3 regions of the Modestobacter sp. SYSU DS0875 genome follow, and region 3 is predicted to be linked to each of the others. Evidence: predicted binding sites of a transcription regulator. Region 3 holds the regulator's gene; each other region holds the start of a gene.
What was found. The regulator LexA, encoded in region 3, represses DNA repair genes until DNA is damaged. The targets are predictions, from matches to a motif close to TCGAACANNTGTTCGA.
Positions count from the first base shown of each region.

Region 1: the regulator LexA is predicted to act here: its motif matches at 4,289-4,304, upstream of dinB (DNA polymerase IV).
Region 2: the regulator LexA is predicted to act here: its motif matches at 4,596-4,611, upstream of ACI79Y_RS01640 (DUF222 domain-containing protein).

Region 1 covers NZ_JBJHAH010000031.1:11,867-19,143, forward strand. Annotated here, with positions in the region: gene ACI79Y_RS16260 (methyltransferase domain-containing protein) at 1-406, shown strand, start outside; gene ACI79Y_RS16265 (alkaline phosphatase family protein) at 423-1,595, shown strand; gene ACI79Y_RS16270 (sucrase ferredoxin) at 1,605-2,534, opposite strand; gene ACI79Y_RS16275 (cupin domain-containing protein) at 2,560-3,900, opposite strand; gene ACI79Y_RS16280 (BatC protein) at 3,903-4,163, opposite strand; gene dinB (DNA polymerase IV) at 4,380-5,639, shown strand; gene ACI79Y_RS16290 (DUF3040 domain-containing protein) at 5,794-6,204, shown strand; gene ACI79Y_RS16295 (ribose-phosphate diphosphokinase) at 6,292-7,248, opposite strand.
Region 2 covers NZ_JBJHAH010000002.1:120,644-127,920, reverse strand. Annotated here, with positions in the region: gene gatC (Asp-tRNA(Asn)/Glu-tRNA(Gln) amidotransferase subunit GatC) at 1-127, opposite strand, end outside; gene ACI79Y_RS01650 (ACT domain-containing protein) at 321-980, shown strand; gene ligA (NAD-dependent DNA ligase LigA) at 991-3,159, opposite strand; gene ACI79Y_RS01640 (DUF222 domain-containing protein) at 3,310-4,578, opposite strand; gene ACI79Y_RS01635 (hypothetical protein) at 4,734-5,114, shown strand; gene ACI79Y_RS01630 (methionine synthase) at 5,126-6,184, opposite strand; gene mnmA (tRNA 2-thiouridine(34) synthase MnmA) at 6,233-7,277, opposite strand, start outside.
Region 3 covers NZ_JBJHAH010000001.1:57,263-64,539, reverse strand. Annotated here, with positions in the region: gene ACI79Y_RS00300 (vitamin B12-dependent ribonucleotide reductase) at 1-467, opposite strand, end outside; gene nrdR (transcriptional regulator NrdR) at 629-1,138, opposite strand; gene ACI79Y_RS00290 (LysM peptidoglycan-binding domain-containing protein) at 1,452-1,994, opposite strand; gene lexA (transcriptional repressor LexA) at 2,243-3,058, shown strand; gene ACI79Y_RS00280 (hypothetical protein) at 3,145-4,209, opposite strand; gene ACI79Y_RS00275 (phosphatase PAP2 family protein) at 4,181-4,918, opposite strand; gene hflX (GTPase HflX) at 5,087-6,571, opposite strand; gene ACI79Y_RS00265 (ArsR/SmtB family transcription factor) at 6,654-7,184, opposite strand; gene ACI79Y_RS00260 (MFS transporter) at 7,251-7,277, shown strand, end outside.

The DNA.
Region 1 (7,277 bases), on a different contig from region 3:
CGACGACCCGGCCAGCACGCTCGGCCAGATCGCCGCGGTGCTCCGGCCCGGCGGCACCCTGTCCCTCGCCGCGGCGAACCGGGCCGGCGCGGTGCTCGCCCGCGCCGTCGGTGGGCACCCCGTCGAGGCCCGCGAGCTGCTCGCCGACCGCGACCCCGCCCCGGCCCGCGGCGGCCCGGCCCGGCGGCGCTTCGACCCCGAGCAGCTGCTCGCCCTCGTCGCCGGCGCCGGCCTGCAGCCGGGGGAGTGGCGCGGGGTCTCCGTCGTCGCCGACCTGCTGGAGGCTTCCTCCGGGGCTTCCCCCGACGCGGTCCGCGCCCTCGAGCTCGCGCTCTCCGGCGCCTCCCCCTACCGCGACGTCGCCACCGGACTGCACGTGCTGGCCACCCGGCCGGCCACCGTCTGAGCCGCGGCGACGCGAGATGAGCCTGCCCCCGGATCTCGCGGTCCCGGCCTACGGCAGCGCCACCCTCGCCGACGTCCTGCCCAGCGTGGCGACCGCGCTGGGCGTCCCGGTGCAGCGCGGGGACCTGCCCGCCGACCCACTGCGGCTCACCGAGGCCCTCGACGGCGCCCGCCGGGTCGTCGTCCTGCTGGTCGACGGGCTCGGGGCCGAGCTGGTCGCCGCCCACCCGGACACCGCACCGGTGCTCAACGCGCTGGGCACCCCCGCCGGGGTGCTCTCCGCGCCCTGCCCGAGCACCACCCCGGTCAGCCTCACCACGCTGGGCACCGGGCTGCCGCCGGGCAGCCACGGGGTGCTGGGCTTCGTCACCGAGGTGCCCGGCGCCGGCCGGACGCTCAACCACGTGCAGTGGAAGGACGACCCCGACCCGCGGCAGTGGCAGTCCCGGCCCACCGTCTTCGAGCAGGCCAGCGCCGCCGGGGTCCGCTGCACGGCCGTCGGCCCGCACTCCTTCGCCGGCTCCGGGCTCACCCGGGCGGCGTACCGGGGAGCGGAGTACACGCCCGCCTACAGCCCCGGCGACCTGGTGGCGCTGGTGCACAGCGCGCTCGCCGCCGGGGAGCCCAGCCTCGTCTACGCCTACACCGCCGAGCTCGACCTCACCGGTCACGTCCGCGGGGTCGACTCGCCCAGCTGGCGGGCCCAGCTCGGCGTCGTCGACGCGGTGGTGGAGCAGCTGGCCGCCGGCCTGCCCGACGACGCCGTCCTGCTGGTCACCGCCGACCACGGCATGGTCGACGTCCCCGGCGACACCCGGCTGGACGTCACCGAGGAGCCGGCGCTCACCGACGGCATCCGGCTGCTCACCGGCGAGCCGCGGGCCCGCTACGTGCACACCGAGCCCGGCGCCGCCGACGACGTGCTGGCCACCTGGCGGGAGGTGCTCGGCGAGCGCGCCTGGGTGGTCGGCCGGGACGAGGCCGTCGCCGCCGGGGTGTTCGGGCCGGTCGACCCGGCGGTCGCCGAGCGGATCGGCGACGTCGTCGTCCTCGCCCGGGGCACCTGGGCGTTCCCCGCCGGGGCGACCGAGCCCCCGCACGCCGCGCTGCTGGCCGCCTACCACGGCTCGCTCACCTCGGCGGAGCTGGCGATCCCGCTGCTGGCCGCCCGCGGGCGCGCCCTGCGCTGAGCCGCGCGGTCAGGCGGGTCCGGCCGGCGCGGACACCCGCAGCGACAGCGGGTGCCAGGTGCGCCAGTGCACCGGTCGCGGTGCCTGGCAGGTGGTCAGCGCGGCCACCTCGGACCGGCGGCTCTCGATCGCCACCAGCACGTGGCCGTCCGGCGCGCCCAGCGTCACCGCCCAGCGCTCCACCCCCTCGCCCGGGGAGGGCAGCTGCGCCAGGTGCACCAGCGGCAGGTCGCCGACCCCGAGCAGGCCGAGCTCGGCCCGGGCGTGCTGCTGCGCGGCCTGCACCGGCGGGGCCCAGCCCGACCGGCCGCGCAGCCACGGCAGCGCCACCTCACCGCGGGCGTGGGCGGCCACCAGCTCCGCGCCGTCGCCGGGCACCTGCCCGTACACGTGCCCGGTGGGCAGCACCAGCACGTTCGCGGCGAACCGATCCCCGCCGAGGTGGCTGGTCTCCCAGACCTCCGCCGCCCCCGCGGCAGCCAGGCCCGAGGTGAGCGGCCGGCCCCGGACGGCGCAGCACGCGTCGTGGGAGCCGTGCGTGCACACCAGGTACGTGGGGACGTCGGTCGGCTCGCCGACCGAGCCGTCCCAGGGCACCTCCAGCAGCTCGGCGTCGGACTCCCGGGCAGCCCAGCGCACCGTCTCCACCCCGGGGGTGGTGTCGGCCAGCGCCCACCGGCGGCCGGTGTCGGCCAGCCGTCCGCCGGGCCGGCGCACCAGCTGCACCCGGACGCCGGCCTCCCGCGCCCGCGCCGCCAGCCGCGGGGCCACCGCCCGGTCGAACCGGGACTCCAGCAGCGCGTCCCGACCCCAGGGCCCGGGCTGCTCCACCAGCAACCAGCGCCGGGCCGGCGGCGCGGTGGCCGTCGGGGCGTCGCCGCGCAGCAGCGCCTGCACCGAGCAGCGGGCGTCGTCGAGCCGGCCGGCCGGTCGGGGCACGGGATGCCGTGGAGTGGGGGGCTCCTCACCCACCGACGGCGCCATGACCCCCATCGTGCCCGCCGGTGCGCGCGGGCGCCCCGGCACGGGCATCGGGGACGACCGCGATCGACTCGGTCACCAGCCGGCGGGCCAGGGTGAGCTGGTCGGCGGGGTCCAAGCCGGGCAGGTCGCCGACCTTCAGCTCCCCGGCGGCCAGCAGCGCGGCCAGCGCGGGGCGGGTGGACGCCGGCAGGTCGTGGGTGCGCCGGCCGGCGACCAGCGCCACCCGGTCGCCCACCGGCTCGCGCAGCTGGGCCCGCAGCAGGGGCCGCACCCGGAGCACCGTGCCGGCGTCGAGCGCGGCAAGCGCGGTGGACTGGGCCAGCGGCGAGACCGGCGCGGGGCGCACCTGCCCCCAGGCGCGGGCGCGCAGGGAGTCCGCGACCGCGGCCGGGTCGACCTCGCCGATCCAGCGCTGCAGCCCGCTGAGCACCGCGGCGACGTCGTCGGCGGTGGCGTCGGGGTCGGCGAGGTCGACGCCGAGCGGCAGCGAGCCGCGCAGCGCCGGGTCGTCGGCGGCGAGGGTGCGCACCAGGTCCAGCGCCGACTCGACCGCGCCCCAGCGGGTCACGGGGTGGATCCCGACGGTCAGGTGGGCGCTGATCTCACCGAGCGCGACCGCGGAGTGGATGTAACCCCGCGGCAGGTAGAGGGCGTCGCCGGGGCGCAGCACGGCGTCGATGACCGGCGGGTGCTCGGCCGCGGCGGCCACCTCGGCGGCCCGGTCGGTCCAGGGGTGGGTGCGCAGCGGGTCGGGGAGCACCGGCTCGTGGATGGTCCAGTGCTTCTCCCCGGCGACCTGCAGCACGAAGACGTCGTGCACGTCGTAGTGCGGGGAGAACCCGCGCGAGGACGGCGGGGTGACGTAGGCGTTGACCTGGGTGGGGTGGCCGAGGTCGGCGGCCAGCTGGCCGGCGAAGGCGATCAGCGGCGGCCAGAGGCGGTGCAGGCCCTGCAGCACGACGGTGGCCCCGTCGGCGAACAGCCGCAGCACCGCGTCGGAGGAGACCTGGTCGGCCACCTCGGCACCGGCGCCCTGCGGGCTGGTGAACCGCTTGGGGTCGACGACCGCGCCGTCCTTGGCGATCCGCAGGAACGGGGTGCGCAGGCCGCGGGTGCTCAGCAGCTCGTCGACCGCCTCGAGGCTGAGCAGGTCGGTGAAGGTGCCGCCGAGCTCGGCGGCGGTGGAGAGCAGTGGACGGCGCGACCAGTGCCCGGTGGCGAACTCCTCGGGGTCGACCGCGATGCAGCGCCGCAGCGCGGGACGGGCGCCGCCCTCCCGGGGGGAGGACGGCGCCCGGTCCTGCAGATCGGGGTCGGGCACGGTCAGGCCGAGCCGTCCGCGCCGCCGTCGTGCACGCCCGCGGCGCCGCCGTCCGCAGCACCCGAGTCGGCCGGGCCCTCGGCGCCACTGTCCGCGCCGCCGTCGGCACCGCCGTCGGCACCGCCGTCCGCGCCACCGTCGGCACCCGCGCCGCCGTCCGCGCCGCCGTCGGCGCCGCCGTCGTGCTGGCCGGGCGTGCCCTCACCGGCACCGGAGTCGGCCGGGCCCTCGGTGCTGGTCATGTCCTCGTCGTCGAGCGCCATGGCTCCTCCGATCGTCGAGTCGGGCCGCCGGTCGGCGGGCCCGGGGCTGTTCTACCGCGATGATCGACTCGCCACACCTCCGAGTGGCGGGCCCGCCGGCCGGCGACCGGTTACGCTCGTCGGCATCGAACACCTGTTCGACGACCGTGGGGAAGACGGCCGTCGCGCGGGTACCGGGTGCGCGCGGGGGCGCGGGGTGGTGAGGGGTGTCGCGGAGTGTCCGATCGGGCTGCCGGCTGCACGGTGCTGCACGTCGACATGGACGCCTTCTTCGCCAGCGTCGAGGTGCGCCGGCACCCCGAGCTGGCCGGCACCCCGGTGATCGTCGGCGGCGCCGGCAACCGCGGCGTGGTCACCTCGGCCACCTACGAGGCGCGGGCCTACGGGGTGCGCAGCGCGATGCCGACGTCCCGGGCGCTGCGGTTGTGCCCGACCGCCACCGTGCTGCCCGGCGACCTGGCGCTCTACGCCGAGGTGTCCCGCTCGGTGATGGCGCTGTTCCGGTCCATCACCCCGCTGGTCGAACCGCTGAGCCTGGACGAGGCGTTCCTGGACGTCTCCGGTGCCGGCCGGCGGCTGGGCGACCCGGTGGTGATCGGGGAGCACATCCGGGCCCGGGTCTACGACGAGCAGGGCATCACCTGCTCGGTGGGGGTGGCCGGCAGCAAGTTCGTCGCCAAGCTCGCCTCCACCCGGTCCAAGCCCGACGGGCTGCTGGTGGTCCGCCCGGCCGAGGTCATGGAGTTCCTGCACCCGCTCCCGGTCGGGGCGCTGTGGGGCGTGGGCGCCAAGACCGAGGAGGTGCTGCTGCGGCTGGGGCTGAAGACGGTGGGCGACCTGGCGCACGTGCCGGCGCGCACCCTGCAGCGCGCGGTCGGCTCCGCCGCCGGGGCGCACCTGCACGAGCTGGCCTGGGGCCGGGACCCCCGCCGGGTGGTCCCCGACGAGCCCGACCGGTCCACCGGGGCCGAGGAGACCTTCGGCACCGACGTCGACGACCCGCAGGTGGTGCACCGGGAGCTGCTGCACCTGGCCGAGCGGACGGCGGGGCGGCTGCGCTCGACCGGCTCCCTGGCCCGCACGGTCACCCTCAAGGTCCGCTTCGCCGACTTCACCACGATCACCCGTTCCCGCACCCTGAAGGTCCCCACCGACGTGGGCCAGGAGCTGTACGACACCGCGCGCACGCTCTTCGACGCACTCGGGCTGGACCGGGCCCGGATCCGGCTGGTGGGAGTGCGGGCCGAGGGGCTGGTGGAGGCCGACGCCACCGCCCGGCAGCTCGAGCTCGGCGCTCGCGAGCACGGCCGGCGGGACGCCGAGCTGGCCGCCGACCGGGCCGCCCGGAGGTTCGGCGCCGGCGCCGTCCGCCCGGCGACCCTGCTCGGCCGCACGCGCGTGCCCGGCGAGCACCCGGTGGCGCGCCCGGCAGCGCCGCGGAAGGGGGTGCGGCAGCCGCCCAGAGCGCCCCGCTGACCTGCCGGGAGTGCGCTGCGGGAGGCAGATCACCGCACTCCCGGGTGTGTCGGGAGCCGCTCGCCTTTCGCACCCCGCGAACGGCTCGTATCCTCGGAACCACCACAGGCGGACTGTCGTCAGTGGGTTGTGTACTGCGCACCTGGAGGTCGACGTGCCGCTCTCCGAGCACGAGCAGCGTCTGCTGGAGCAGATCGAGCGCGCCCTCGTCGACGACGATCCGAAGTTCGCCTCGACGGTTCGCACCGGTGACCGCCGGCAGAAGGCCCGCCGCAAGGTGCAGTTGGGCGCCCTGCTGGTCGTCGTCGGCCTGGCGGTGATGGTCAGCGGCGTGGCCCTGCCCAACGTCGTCGTCGGCGTGCTGGGCTCCCTGATCGCCTTCGGCGGCGCCGCCCTCGGCGTGCTGAACTACAAGGCCGCCACGGGCGCCGTCGAGGCAGGCCCGGCCGCGACCGGCCCCGGGGGCGCCACGGCCGCCCGCGGCAAGGTCGGCAAGAGCAAGGCCGGCCGCCCGCCGTTGAAGAACCGCCTCGAGGAGCGCTTCCGCCGCCGCTACGACCAGTAGCCGCCGCAGGCCCGACCACCAGCGCAGCCGCCGCCCACCGGGACGGCGGCTGCGCTGTCCCGGTCGCCGGCCGGTGGCGGGGTCGGGTCAGCCGGCGGCCGACGGCACGGCGTCGAACAGCGCGCTGACCGACTCGCCGTCGTGGATCCGCTGCACCGCCTGCGCCAGCGCCGGGGCGACCGACAGCACGGTCAGCTTCTCCGCCCCCCCGGCCGGCACCGGCACCGTGTTGGTGCAGACGATCTCCAGCACGTCCGGCTGGGCGCCGATCCGCTCCAACGCACCCGCGGCGAACAGCCCGTGGGTGCACGCCACCCGGATCGACCGGGCCCCGGCGTCGCGCAGCCGGTCGATCAGCTCCAGCACCGTGCTGCCCTTGGCGATCTCGTCGTCCAGCACGATCACGTCCCGGCCGGCGACGTCACCGATGACCGCGCTGATGCTCACCCGGTCGTCGGCGTAGCGCTGCTTGGCCCCCGCGGCGACCGGCACGCCCAGACGTCGGGCGAAGGCGGCCGCCTCCTTGGCGTTGCCCAGGTCCGGTGAGACGACCGTGGTGCGCGACAGGTCGAGGGTGCTGAAGTGGTCGGCCAGCTCCCGCAGAGCGTGCAGGTGGTCGACCGGGACGCTGAAGAACCCGTGCACCTGGGGGGAGTGCAGCGTCATGGCCAGCACCCGGCTCGCGCCGGCGGCGACCAGCAGGTCGGCGATCAGCCGGCCGCCGATGGAGATCCGGGGCGCGTCCTTCTTGTCCGACCGGGCGTAGGCGTAGTGCGGCATGACCACGGTGATCCGGGCCGCGGAGGCGCCCCGCGCGGCGTCGATCATCAGCAGCAGCTCGACCAGGTTCTCCTGCACCGGGGTCACCAGCGGCTGCACCAGGAAGACGTCGCGCTCCCGGCAGTTGGCCTGCAGCTGCACCTCGAGGCAGTCGTTGGCGAACCGGGTCAGCCGCACCGGCTGCAGCGGCACCCCCAAGTGGGCGCACATCTCCCCGGCCAGCTCGGGGTGGGCACTGCCGGCGAAGACGGCGATCTCGCGCACGAGGCACTCCGGGGATCGGGGCGGTCCGG
Region 2 (7,277 bases), on a different contig from region 3:
CGACGCGGGCGACCGCTGCGAGCACCTGGTCGAGCTGGCCGGCGAACCGGTCGAGCTCGTCGTCGGTCACCGCCAACCGGGCCAGGCGCGCCAGGTGCGCGACGTCGTCCCGCGAGATGCTGCTCATGCTCTGTTGCGACCCCACTCCGTCAGCCGGCCGGGCCCGCTGGGGCCCACGTCCACGACCCCGCCACTGTACGTGGGAGGCGACGGGCGCCCGTGCGAGCCGGGCTTGGAGCCCGGGCCCTCCATGCGGGAGGCTGCACCTGCCCGCGATCGACGGAGATCGGCCCGCACCCGGACGGCACCGGAGGATCGACGTGTCCTACCTCTTGCGGCTGGTCGTGCCCGACCGGCCCGGCATCCTCGGCGCGGTGGCCACCGCACTGGGCGAGGCCGGCATCGACATCGTCTCGGTCGACGTCCTGGAACGCGGCAACGGTGTGGCCGTCGACGACATCGTGGTCGAGCTCCCGCCCGACCGGGTGGCCGACAGCCTGATCACCGCGGCGACCGCGGTCGACGGGGTGCAGGTGGAGTCGCTGCGCCCGTTCGCCGGGCCGCTGGACACCCATCGGGAGCTGAACCTGCTGGAGGCGCTCGCACCGGCCGGCGAGGGCACGGCGAAGACGCTGGCCGCGGAGCTGCCGCGGGTCTTCCGCAGCGGCTGGGCGGTGGTGCTCACCGGCTCGGCGGGGGACGTGCAGGTGCTGGCGGCATCGGACGCCGCACCCTCGCTGGACGGGGTCTCGATGCCCTGGCTGCCGCTGACCGGGCCGCTGCTGCTGCCCAGCGAGGCGGAGTGGGTGCCGAGCCGCTGGCAGGAGCTGGCGGTCGAGATGATGGCCGCCCCGCTGGACGGCGGTCAGGCGGTGCTGCTCGGCCGGTCCGGCGGGCCGGCGTTCCGGCGCTCGGAGCTGCTGCGGCTGGCACACCTCACCGGCCTCGCCGCGACCGTCGCCCGGATGCCCCCGGCCTGACGCGAGATCCCTAGGCCTGGTCGGTGCCCTCGCCGATGGTGGCGACCTCGCGGGCCGCGTCCGGGCCCTGCTCGAGCAGCACCTGGAACCCGTCGTCGTCCAGGATCGGCGCCTTCACCTGCACGGCCTTGTCGTACTTGCTGCCCGGGTCGGCGCCGACCACGACGAACCCCGTCTTCTTCGACACCGACCCGGTGACCTTGCCGCCGCGCTGCTGGATCGCGGCGATCGCCTGGTCGCGGCTGTGGTCGCGCAGCGACCCGGTGACGACGACGGTGACCCCGGTGAGCGGACCGGGGCCGGCGTCCTCCCCCTCGTCGGCCATCCGGACCCCGGCCCGGCGCCACTTCTCCACCACCTCGCGGTGCCAGTCGACGGCGAACCAGTCGCGGACCGCGGCGGCGATGGTCGGGCCGACGCCCTCGGCGGCGGCCAGCTCGTCCTCACCGGCGGCCATCAGCCGGTCGATCGAGCGGAACTCCCGGGCCAGCGCCTGTGCGGCGGTGGGCCCGACGTGCCGGATGGAGAGGGCGACGAGCACCCGCCAGAGCGGGACGTCCTTGCGGGTCTGCAGGTTGGCCAGCAGCTTCTGACCGTTGGCCGAGAGGGTGCCGTCCTTCTTGGTGAAGAAGTCGGTGCGGCACAGCGCCTCCTCGTCGAGGAAGAAGACGTCGCCCTCGTCGGTCAGCAGGTGTGACTCCAGCAGCGCGACCGCCGCCTCGTAGCCGAGCACCTCGATGTCGAAGGCGCCGCGGCCGGCGACGTGGAAGACCCGTTCCCGCAGCTGGGCGGGGCAGGAGCGGGAGTTCGGACAGCGGATGTCGGCGTCGCCCTCCTTCTCCGGCCGCAGCTCGGTGCCGCACTCGGGGCAGTGGGTGGGCATGACGAACGCCCGCTCGTCGCCGGTGCGCGCCGCGACGACGGGGCCGAGCACCTCGGGGATGACGTCGCCGGCCTTGCGGATGACGACGGTGTCGCCGATCAGCACGCCCTTGCGCTGCACCTCGCTGGCGTTGTGCAGGGTGGCCAGCTGGACGGTGGAGCCGGCGACCTTGACCGGCTCCATGTAGGCGAACGGCGTGACCCGCCCGGTGCGGCCGACGTTGACCCGGATGTCCAGGAGCGTCGTGGTGGCCTCCTCCGGCGGGTACTTGAAGGCGATCGCCCAGCGGGGGGCGCGGCTGGTCGAGCCGAGCCGCCGCTGCAGGGCCACCTGGTCGACCTTGACGACGACGCCGTCGATCTCGTGCTCGACCGAGTGCCGCTGGTCGCGGTAACGCTCGATGTAACCCCAGACGGCCTCGAGGTCGTCGACGACCTCGTACCGTCCGCTGGTGGGCAGGCCGAGCTCACGCAGCCGGGCGTAGGCCTCGGACTGCCGCGCGGGCTGCCAGCCGTCGTGCGCACCGATGCCGTGCACGATCAGCTGCAGCGGGCGGGATGCGGTGACCTTCGGGTCCTTCTGGCGCAGCGAGCCGGCCGCGGCGTTGCGCGGGTTGGCGAAGGGGGGCTTGCCCTGCTCGACCATCGCGGCGTTGAGGTCGGCGAAGGCGGCGACCGGGAAGTAGATCTCCCCGCGGACCTCGAGCCGGTCGGGCAGGTCGTCACCGCTCAGCTGCGGCGGGACGTCGCGCATGGTGCGCACGTTGGCGGTGACGTCCTCACCGGTGGTGCCGTCACCGCGGGTGGCCGCCCGCACCAGCCGGCCCTTCTCGTAGAGCAGCGCGACGGCCAGGCCGTCGATCTTGAGCTCGCAGAGCCAGCTGACACCGGCGCCCGCGTCGCGCTCGACGCGGGCGGCCCAGGCCGACAGCTCGTCGGAGGAGAAGGCGTTGTCCAGGCTCTGCATCCGCTCCAGGTGCTGGACCGGGGCGAAGGTGGCGGCGAAGCCGCCGTTGACCTTCTGGCTCGGCGAGTCGGGGGTGACCAGCGCCGGGTGGGCCGCCTCGATGGCCTTCAGCTCGGCGAGGCGCTCGTCGTACTGGCCGTCGCTGACCAGCGGAGCGTCCTGCACGTAGTAGGCGAAGGCGTACCGGTCGAGCTCCTCGGACAGGTCGCGGTGCCGGGTGCGGACCTCGTCGGGGACCTCGGTGAGGTCCGCCCGGTCGACGGCGGCCTCGACCGCGGGCTGGTCGCGCCCGTCCACCGCGTCCTGCTCCACCCCTGCCTCGGTGCTCACGCAGGAAACCGTAACCGGCGGGTCCGACGGGACACGGCGGTCGCCGCCGCGTCACCCGCGCGGGTGCGCGCGGTCGCCGGTGGTGCCCGCAGCCGCCCGGCCCTGCCAAGGCAGCGAGCAGCGGGCAGGGGCAGCGGGCGATCGTCGACGTCAGGTGAGCCGGGGTCCGATGAGGATCTCGGTGCCGTCGGGCCGGGAGGTGCGCCATCGCCCGTCGGGTTGTCGTTCGACCCGGAATCCGTGGTGGACCTTGGTGTGGTGCCGTTCGCACAACAGTGCGGAGTTGGTCAGTGACGTCTCGCCGCCGTGGAGCCAGTGGATCAGATGATGGACGTCGCACCACCAGGTCGGGGCGCCACAGCCGGCGAACACGCAGGACTTGTCGCGGCGCTCCACCGCCTTGCGCAACCCCGGGGTGACCACCCGGTGGTCCCGGCCCAGGTCCAGCGGCACCCCGTCAGGGCCCATCACGATCCGGGAGATGCTCCCGTCACAGGCCAGGTACCGGGCGCGGGCGGCAGAGATCATCGCCCCGAACCCGAGCTGTGCCACACCCGGGCCAACGGTGTCGTCGACCAGGTCCTCCAGGTCGATCCCCACCACCACGTGCGGCTTCACCGTCCGCAGCGTCGGCAGGTTCCCCGACGCCAGCTGGTTGTCGCACACCTGCACGAACGCGTCGGCCTGCTGCTGGGCGCGGGTCCGCTCATCGCCCCTGGGGCGGTCGGCCTGCAGGATCGACTCGATCGCCGCCTGCACCTTCTCCCCACCCACCGCGTCCAGACCGAACCGCCCGGTCACCGAACCATCGGCGTGCTTGGCGATCGTCAGCCGCCGGCCCTCGGTCGGGTCGGGCTCGGGACCGTCGGGGTCCAGCGCGGCCTCGAACAGCCGCACCGCGGCCTTCAACGACTCATGCGGCGCACCGGCGGCGATCACCGCCCAGGTCTGATCGAACTCCGCAAGGTCGATGCCCTGCTCCTGGGCCTGCGCCACCTCACCGGGGCCGACCTCCTCCGCCACCACGTTCACCTGCGCCGCGGTCACCGACCCCGCGGCGAACCCCGCCGCCAGCGCCGGGAAGGACTCCAGCGCACGCCCGGCCCGCACGATCCGCGACGCCTGGGCCGGGGCCAACCGCACGTGTCCGATCATCCACGACCGCATCGACTTCAGCCCGTCGTGCTCCGCGGCCTGCGTGAGCTCGGCGTGCCGAACCGTGCGGGTCAGCTCCGCGTCCAACCGGTTCCGCGCCGCCACCAGCAGCGCCGTCCGGTCCAACACTTGACCGTCGGACAGCCCGTGCAGCCCCTCCCCAGCCAACGCAGCCAACGCCGCATCCAGCTCACTCAGGCCCTCGGCCCGCAGCTCCGCGACCACATTCGGCGCAACGGCGTCCAGCGTCGCCGAACGGCTCACGGACACCTCCCACCAATCCGAACGTGTGTTCGAAGCCTACCGGCAACCGACAACATCGACCAGCCGAATGTCCAGGTCAAAGGCCCGTCCACAGATGCGACGAGGACCTTGACGACAGCCGGGCGAACCGTTCACCAGTGGGCCACCATGGACCCGTGGACGAGCAGTTGACCCGGGCGCTGGCCCCCGTGCTCGCCGACCTGGTCGCGACCGGCGTCCCCCTGCCGCGCATCGAGGCGAGCGACTGGACGGGTGACCCCGGCCGCGCCGGCGCCATGCTGTGGCGCGCCGACGGCAGCGGCCAGGGGGTGGCTGTCACCCTCGGGCAGCCGCTGGACGAGCAGGTGGTCGAGGTGGCCGACCGGGTGCAGGAGTGGGCCATCGAGGCGCTGTGGGGCTCTCGGCCGACGAACTGGCCACCCTGCCCGCGGCACCCGACCACGCACCCGCTCACCCCAACACTGCAGGACGGCGAGGCGGTGTGGGCCTGCCCGCGCGACACCGGCGTGGTGTCACCGGTCGGCGGGCTCGGCTGAGCCGAGCCCGCTCACTCGGGCAGCAGGTACTTCGCCGCCTCCCGGACGTGTTCCATCGCCGTCCGGGCGTAGGCCGGGCTGGCCCCGGCCAGGCCGCAGGCCGGTGTCAGGGCCACCGCCTCGTGCAGGTGCTCGACCGGGAAACCCAGCTCCCGCCACCACGACTGCACCCGGCTGGCGGTCACCTTCGGTGCAGCCAGGGTCGCGTCGGTCCCCGGCACGACACCGACCAGCAGGTGGGTGCCCGCCTCGACCGCGGTGCCGATGTCGTCGAGGTCCTGCACCATGCCGAGGTCGAAGGAGACGGCGGCGGCCCCGGCGGCGCGGAAGAGCTCCAGCGGCGCCCGGTTGGCGCAGCAGTGCACGACCACGGGTGCCGCGATGCGGCCCACCACGTCGGCGAGCTCCTCCTCGACCACCTGCGCCTCGACGGCGGGCAGCTTGCCGAATCCGCTCACCGTGGGCAGCCCACCCTGCAGCACCGCGGGCACCGAGGGCTCGTCGAGCTGGACGACGACCCGGGCGCCGGGCACCCGCCCGACCACCGCGGCGACGTGGGCGGCGACGCCCTCGGCCAGCGACTGGGCCAGGTCGCGCCGGGCGCCGGCGTCGACGACGGCCCGGTCACCCCGCGTGCGCTCCAGCCCGGCGGCCAGCGTCCACGGGCCGGTGACCTGCACCTTGAACGGGCCGGTATAGCGGTCGGCGACCTCGTGCAGGGCGTCGAGGTCGCGGGCCAGGAGCTCCTGCGCGCGGCGCTGGTCGGCGCCGGGGCGCGGGACGAGCCGCCAGCCGGCCGGGACCAGGTCGACGGCGAGGTCGACCAGCAGGCCGGCGGAACGGCCGATCATGTCGGCCCCGGCGCCCCGACCGGGCAGCTCGGGCAGGTGCGGGAAGTCCGGCAGCTCACCGAGCACCACCCGCATCGCCTCCACCGGGTCGGTGCCGGGCAGCGACCCGACCCCGGAGGCAGGCCCCCACGGGAAGGGACCAGCCGTCAGGCCGTCCTGGCCCGGCACGGCCGGGCCGGAGGTGCTGCTGTCGTCCGGGGAGTCACTCGGCGAGGCCACGGCGCCGACGGTAGCCCGCCCCTCCCGGGCACCCGCCGACCGCCGTCGTCACTGCGCGCGGCGGACGGCTGCCTGGCCGAGCACCCGGTCACCCCGCACCGGGTCCGGCTCGTACAGCACCGCGGACTGACCCGGCGCGACGCCGCGCTGCGGGCGGCCCAGCTCGATCTGCAGGCCGCCGTCGCCGGCCGCGGTGACCGTGCACGGCACCGGGGTGCCGTGCGCGCGCAGCTGCACCTCCGCGGTGAACGGCACCACGGGCGCGGGTCCGGTCCACGTCGGCGCCCCGGTGCGCACCTCGCCGACCTCGGCCTGCTCGGCGGTGCCGACGGTCACCGTGCGGCTCACCGGCTCGATGCCCAGCACGTAGCGCGGCCGCTGGTCGCCGGTGCTGATCCCGAGCCCGCGCCGCTGACCGACGGTGAAGCCGTAGGCGCCGGCGTGGGTGCCGACGGTCTCCCCCGTCAGCGCGTCGACCACCGGCCCGGGCTGCTCGCCCAGCCGGCGGGCGAGGAAGCCGCGGGTGTCACCGTCGGCGATGAAGCAGATGTCGTGCGAGTCGGGCTTGGCGGCCACCGCGTACCCACGCTCGGCGGCGAGCTCGCGCACGCGCTCCTTGGTCATGCCCCCGAGCGGGAAGGCGGCACCGGCCAGCTGCGCGGGCGTCAGCACGCCCAGCACGTAGGACTGGTCCTTCGCCGCGTCGACCGAGCGGCGCAGCTCGCCGTCGGTCAGCCGGGCGTGGTGGCCGGTGACGACGGCGTCGAAGCCGAGCGCCTGCGCCCGGTCCAGCACCGCGGAGAACTTGATCTTCTCGTTGCAGCGCAGGCAGGGGTTGGGCGTGCGACCGGCGGCGTACTCGGCGACGAAGTCCTCGACGACGTCCTCCCGGAACCGCTCGGCCAGGTCCCACACGTAGAACGGGATGCCGAGCTCGTCGGCCACCCGCCGGGCGTCGTGCGCGTCCTCGACGCTGCAGCACCCCCGCGACCCGCTCCGCAGCTGCTGGCGGTCCGGGGAGAGCGCCAGGTGCACGCCGGTGACGTCGTGCCCGGCCTCCACCGCCAGCGCGGCGGCGACCGCCGAGTCCACT
Region 3 (7,277 bases):
GAGGCGGTGCCGACGTTGAACCAGACGGGCGAGTTGAAGCTGAAGACCTGGTGCAGCAGCATCCAGGTGAGCTCGTGCTCGAAGATCTCGGCGTCGCCCTCGGAGGCGAAGTAGTCGTGCTCGCGGCCGGCCGCACCGTAGGTCAGCACGACGCGGTCGATCAGCTGGCGGAGGCTCGTCTCGCGCTGGGGGCTGCCGACCGCACCACGGAAGTACTTGGTGGTGACGATGTTGGTGGCGTTGATGCTCCACTCGGCCGGGAACTCGACGCCCCGCTGCTCGAAGTTGATCGAGCCGTCCCGCCAGTTGGTCATGACGACGTCGCGGCGCTCCCAGACCACCTCGTCGTAGGGGTGCACACCGGCGGTGGTGAAGACGCGCTTGACCTTCAGGCCCTTGCCCCGGGTGGGCGCCTTCGGGCTGCGACGGGTCCGGGTGGTGGCGAGGCGGTCGGCTGTCTCGGTCATCGTGCGAGGGCTCCCTGGTGTTCGTGCTCTGGCGTCGAGCTGAGCGGCGGTGCGGGCGGAGCGGCTGGGGAAGCCGGCGGGTGCCGGAGCCGGGTGGTGCGGTGCGGTCTCCTCGTCGAGACCTGTCTAGTCGGGGGGTGTGACAGTTCGGGGCGGCGTCCTCAGGACCCGGCGGCCGCGCCCGGCGGCCCGTCCTCGGCGGCGGGTGACCCACCGGCTCGGGCGCGCACGGCGGCCCGCAGCTCGGCGATCTCCTTCTCGAAGTCCGCAGCGGAGCTGAAGCTCCGGTAGACGCTGGCGAAGCGGAGGTAGGCGACCTCGTCGAGGTCGCGCAGCGGGCCCAGGATCGCCAGACCGACCTCGTGGCTGGGGATCTCGGCACACCCGGTGGCGCGGACGGCGTCCTCGACCTGCTGGGCCAGCAGCGCGAGCTGGTGCTCGTCGACCGGGCGGCCCTGGCAGGCGCGGCGGACACCGGCGACCACCTTCGCGCGGGTGAACGGTTCGCTCACGCCGCTGCGCTTCACGACGGCGAGGACCGCCTCCTCGACGGTGGTGAACCGCCGCCCGCAGCCGGGGCACGAACGCCGCCGCCGGGTGGTCGCGCCCTCGTCGGTCTCGCGCGAGTCGATGACGCGGCTGTCGGGGTTGTGGCAGAAGGGGCAACGCACTGTCGGTCCACCTCCTCCCGAGGTGTCGCGGCCGGGATCACCGCGGTGCTGTGACACCGTGGGACACCGACCCGTGGACCGCTCCTGTGGACTGCTCCGGGGACATCCGGTGGATGGCCCGGGGAGAACGTGTGGAACGGCTGTGGACGACTTACACCCGTGTAAGCACTAGATGTTGTGGTGGAACCGTACGGCCACCCCTACAGGTGTGCAAGCCCTGTCGTGCGTGTCGTGTTCCGCAGCTGACCCGCCCGCCGCTCGCGCACCCACGCGTCACAGCCGGGGCCCGTGGCGACGGGCCCGGCGCACCTCATCAGGGCAGCTCGAGCACCTGACCGGGCTGCAGCACGACGTCCTCGAGGTCGTTGCGATCGAGGATCGCGTCGACAACCGCGCGCCGGTCCTCGTCCGGCGCCAGGTCACCGGCGATCGACCAGAGCGTGTCGCCGGGCTGGACCACCACCGTGCCGGCGCCGGCCAGCTGCAGCGCGGGCTCCCCGTCGGCGACCACCGCGAGCGTGCCCACCGCCACCCCCAGGCCGACCGCCACCGACAGTGCCGCCACCGCGCGCCGGCCGCGGCGGGTGAGTCGCAGCGGCAGCTCCGCCCACTCCCCGGCCGACGGGCACGGAGCGGCAGCCCGGGGCGGGCCACAGTCGCCACCACGGACGGGCCGCGCCACCGCGACCCCCGACGAGGGCCCCGGCCGCCCACCGGGACGCACCGGTGGACGCCGGGCCGGGCGGGGTCCGACCCGCCCCGCGGACCCCATCCGCGCGACGGGCGCCGGCGGGACCAGCCGGAGCGGCGGGCGGAGCGGGGCGACGGTGGTGTCCGGGTACTCGGCGATGACCATCGGTGCACTCCTCACAGCAGGCACCCCTCGGGTGCGATCTCGAACGCCTGTTCGATTCGAACGTCTGTGCGATGTCTACCGCACGCCACCGACAGGAGCGCACCGACACGGCGGGTGTTCGAACACGTGTTTGAACCGCAGCCGCCGAGCCGCTACCGTGCGCAGGGAGACCACGACGGCGTCCCACCCCGCCCCGGCAGGCGGGATGCCACCGGGCAGCTGCGCGCGCAGCCGGACGAGGAGGACACATGGCGGTCGACGGCCGGACGGCGGACGAGCGCAAGGGGTCGAGCCGACGCAGGCGCCCGGCCGGGCAGGCGGCGGAGGCCACCGAGGACACCGGCGGCGCGGCCGTGCGCGAGTTCCCCGACCGCAGCGAGGCCGGCGACGGGCTCACCCAGCGCCAGCGCCGGGTGCTGGAGGTCATCCGCGACTCCATCGAACGCCGGGGCTACCCGCCCTCGGTCCGCGAGATCGGCGAGGCCGTCGGCCTCTCCTCCGCCTCCTCGGTCGCCCACCAGCTCTCGGTGCTGCAGCGCAAGGGGTGGCTGCGCCGCGACCCCAACCGGCCGCGCGCACTGGACGTTCGGCTGCCGGGCGAGCACGGCGCGACGGTCGGTGCCGACGCCTCGGCCGATGCACTCGCCGCCGCCGGTGCGGCCAGTGGCGTCGACGAGGCGGGCGCCCCGGCGCCCACCTACGTGCCGCTGGTGGGCCGCATCGCCGCCGGTGGCCCGGTGCTGGCGGAGCAGGCGGTCGAAGACGTCTTCCCGCTGCCCCGCGAACTGGTCGGTGAGGGCACGCTGTTCATGCTCAAGGTCACCGGTGACTCGATGGTCGAGGCCGCGATCTGCGACGGCGACTGGGTGGTGGTCCGCCAGCAACCCACCGCCGAGAACGGCGAGATCGTCGCGGCGATGATCGACGGTGAGGCGACCGTGAAGACGTACAAGCGCCGCGACGGGCACGTGTGGCTGCTGCCGCACAACCCCGCCTATGCGCCGATCCCCGGCGACGACGCCACCGTCCTCGGCCGGGTCGTGACGGTGCTGCGCCGGGTCTGACCCCGGCCACCGCCTGCGGCTGGGCATGCCCCGCCGCAGGCGGGGTTCAGGGGGTCACTCCCGCAGGGGGTCACTCCCGCAGGGGGTCACTCCCGCCGGCGGCGGACCTTGCCCCCGATCCAGACGACGACGGTGGCCACACCAGCCGCGATGATCCCGGCCGTCACCGGGGGCACGCCCGGGGCCGCGGTCACGAGCTCACCGGTGGGCCCCGCGTCCGGCGTCGCAACGGTGGCGGTGCCCGGAGCGGGCTCACCGGGCACCGGGACCAGGGTCACCGGCGCCGGCAGCCCCTCGCTGGTGACCAGCAGGTCGCGGTTGTTCGCCGCGAAGGTGATCGCCTCGCCCTGCGGTGAGTCGGGGAGCGCGATCCGGACCGGCGCGCCGGACAGCGCGCCGGCCACGTCGGAACCGGTCAGCGGCCAGACGTAGGCGTCGGTGTAGGTGCGCAGGGCGATGCGCTGCCCGTCCGCCGACACCGCGCCCCCGGTCACCAGCAGCTGCCCCGCGCGGCCGACCGGCCCACCCGGCGTGCCGGTCAGGGTGAAGCCCAGCCCGACCACCCGGGTCATCGGCACCGTGGCCCCGTCGGCCAGTGGCGCATCCGGGCGGTACACGCCGGAGGAGCCGAGCACCTCCTTGGTCACCAGGTACGGCGTGCCGTCGGGCGCCAGCAGCAGCGCCTCGGCATCGTGCGCCCCGTCCGGGTAGGTGAGCCGGGTCAGCGTGGTGCCCCCGTCGGGGCGCAACCCGATCAGCGCGACGGTCTCCCGGGCGGCGTTGTTGTCGCCGATGTCGGCCAGCCACACCGTGCCGTCCGCGGCCAGGGCGAGGTCCTCGGGGTCGTACGGGTCGACGCTCCCCGACCGCAGCTCCGCGACGGCGCAGGTGGTGTCGAGGACGTGGACCTCCGCCCGGTCACCACCGTCGTTCATCGCCAGGAGCGTCTCCCCGGCGCTGGCCAGGCCGGAGATCTCCGGCAGCCGCGCGTCGGTGATGGTGCAGCGCGTGCTCGGCGCGGCCTCCTCGGCGAGCGCCGCCGGTGCTGGCAGGACCGCTAGCAGGACCGCCGCGGGCAGGGCGAGGAGCGCCCCGTCCGCCAGGCAACGGCGGCCGGCGCGGCTACGCGTGCGGCCGGCCCACTCTGGCACGGACCCAGCGTGACACCACGACTGCGTCGAGTGCATGAACCACGCCCAAGAGCACGACGCCGACGGCCGCCCCCACGACTGCATCGGTGACCCAGTGGAAGTTCAGCGCCACCATGGCCACTCCTGTGACCAACGGCCCCAGCACGCTGAGCAGCCAGGCCGCTCGTTGCAGCCGGGCGTGCAGGCCGTACTCGACGACCTGCCAGCGGGCCACGCCCCACATCAGCACGGCGTTCGCCACGTGCCCGGACGGGAAGCTCTCCCCGCCCCGGTGGAAGTAGGAGCCCGGATAGGCGGGCGCGGTGCGCCCGGTGCCCCACTTGACCGCGTAGACCGCCGCGGTGAGCAGCAGCAGGGCCAGCAGGACGCGGACCAGCGGCACCGCCGTGCGGTGCCGCCAGGACAGCCAGCCCACCAGTCCGATGAGCACCACCAGGATGGTGCCCCGCCCACCGGCCTGGGTGAACACCCACACCGGCCAGTACGCGGCGGAGTCGCGCAGCCCCCAGGAGCCGATCCGGTCGGAGACCGCCAGGTCCAGCCGCTCCAGCACGCCGCCGGCGAGGAGGTCGACGGTGACACCGGTTGCCACCAGCACGGAGAGGAGCACCAGCCACCACGGCGGGCGACCGACGCCGACCACCGGCTGGGCGCGCGAGTCCGGGCCGTCGGCGGCGCCGGGCCTCACGCGCACCGCTCCGCTCGCCACGACGCCACGGTACCGGCACCGTGACCTGACCGTGACCCTCCCGGGACAGCACTGCGCGGCGCGACCGGACGAGGTCGCGCCGCGCGGCGGTCGAGCCGGATCCCGGCCCCGGTCGGCGAGGTCCGCCGCCCGGGCACCCGGGCGGACGGCGCCACCGGGTCCGGGCGCTCAGCCGCCGGCGACGGGGGTGGTGAACCCGTCGAGCGCCGCGGCCAGGCCGTCGTCGACCCGGGCGGTGAGCCGGGTGCCGTCGGCCTCGTGCCGCTCCTCGAGCACCTCGCCGTCCCGGTGCACCCGGGCGACCAGGTCACCCCGGTCGTAGGGCACGAGGACGTCGACGTCGACGTGCGGGTGCGGCAGCCGGGCGGCGACGACGTCGCGCAGCGCCTCGATCCCCTCGCCGGTGCGCGCGGAGACCCAGGCCGCCCCGGGCAGGGCCTGGCGCAGCATGAGGACGTCCTCCTCGCTCATCGCGTCGACCTTGTTCACGACGATGAGCTCGGGCACCGCCGAGGCGTCGATCTCGGAGAGCACGGTGTGCACCGCGTTGATCTGCCCGACCGGGTCGGGGTCGGAGCCGTCGACGACGTGCAGCAGCAGGTCGGCGCCGGACACCTCCTCCAGCGTCGAACGGAACGCATCGACGAGCTGGTGCGGCAGGTGCCGCACGAACCCGACGGTGTCGGTGAGGGTGTACTCGCGACCCTCCGGCGTCTGTGCCCGGCGGACCGTCGGGTCCAGGGTCGCGAACAGCGCGTCCTGCACCAGCACCCCGGCGTCGGTGAGCCGGTTGAGCAGGCTGGACTTGCCGGCGTTGGTGTACCCGGCGATCGCCACGCTCGGGACGGCGTTGCGCGACCGGCTCGAGCGCTGGGTCGCGCGCGCCGTCGCCATGCCGGCGATCTCCTTGCGCAGCTTGCTCACCCGCGCGCGGATCCGGCGGCGATCGGTCTCGATCTTCGTCTCACCGGGACCACGGGTACCGATGCCGCCACCGCCGGCGACGCGGCCACCGGCCTGCCGGCTCATTGACTCACCCCAGCCGCGCAGCCGCGGGATCATGTACTGCATCTGGGCGAGCTCGACCTGGGCCTTGCCCTCCCGGCTGGTGGCGTGCTGGGCGAAGATGTCCAGGATCAGCGCGGTCCGGTCGACCACCTTGACCTTGAGCACCTTCTCCAGCTGGTTGAGCTGGCCGGGGGTGAGCTCGCCGTCGAAGACCACGGTGTCGGCGCCGGTGGCGGCGACGATGTCGCGGATCTCGGTGGCCTTGCCCGAGCCGACGTAGGTGGCCGGGTCGGGCTTGTCGCGGCGCTGGACCAGGGCCTCGAGGACCTCGGAGCCGGCGGTCTCGGCCAGCGCGGCGAGCTCGGCCAGCGAGCGCTGCGCGTCGACCGCGGTGCCCTCGGTCCAGACGCCGACCAGCACGACGCGCTCCAGGCGCAGCTGGCGGTACTCGACCTCGGTGATGTCGGTGAGCTCGGTGGAGAGACCGGCCACCCGCCGCAGGGCGCCGCGCTCCTCGAGCGCGTAGGAGCCGGTGGTCTCGTCCGGCTCGTCCCAGGCCCCGGCCGATGCCGGGCGGGTGGGCGCGGGAGCGGTCGGAGTGCGGTCCTCGGTGGCGAGGGCCTCGCGGTCAGCAGCGGTGGTCATCGGGTCCAGCGTGGCACGCCCCTCGGTGCGGGGCGAGTGAGTTGTCGTCATCGACTGTGTCGTCATCGCCCGGTACAACACCTCAGGGCTCCGGATGCATCCCGAGGTAGACCGACCACCGCCCCCCCGCCGGGTCCGCCGGCCGGCGGGCGTACTCGTCCAGCAGTCCGTACAGCCGGCTGCGGAACTCCGCCACCGTCCCCGAGTCCAGCTGCAGCCCCAGCCGGGTGCTCTCCAGGTGTTCCTCGCCCACGGCGGCGACCTCCTGGAGGAAGGCCGCCAGCACCACGTCCGACCCCGGCGGCGCCGCGCCCGCGCCGTCCATCAACCAGCTCTTCCCGGTGGCCCGGTAGGGCACCTCCCGGGCGCCCCGGTTGCCGCGCCGCACCGGCTCGGCGCTGAGGAAGCCGGTGTCGACCAGGGTGCGCACGTGGTGCAGCACGCTGGCCGGGTTGCGGTCCAGGCGGGCGGCGATCTCCTTGTTGGTCAGCGCCTCGTGCAGGCACAGCCGCAGGATCCGCAGCCGGACGGCGGAGGCCAGCGCCCGCGCCTCGGCATCGGTGGCCGGACGGCGCTCACCGGAGATCCGCGCCGACTGCTCCCGCTCGCTCATCCGGGCCAGCGTAGGACGTCGACCACAGTGATTGACATCTCCCGATCACTCACCCAGGCTCGCCCGGTGACCAGTGACCGCAGCCTGCTGAGG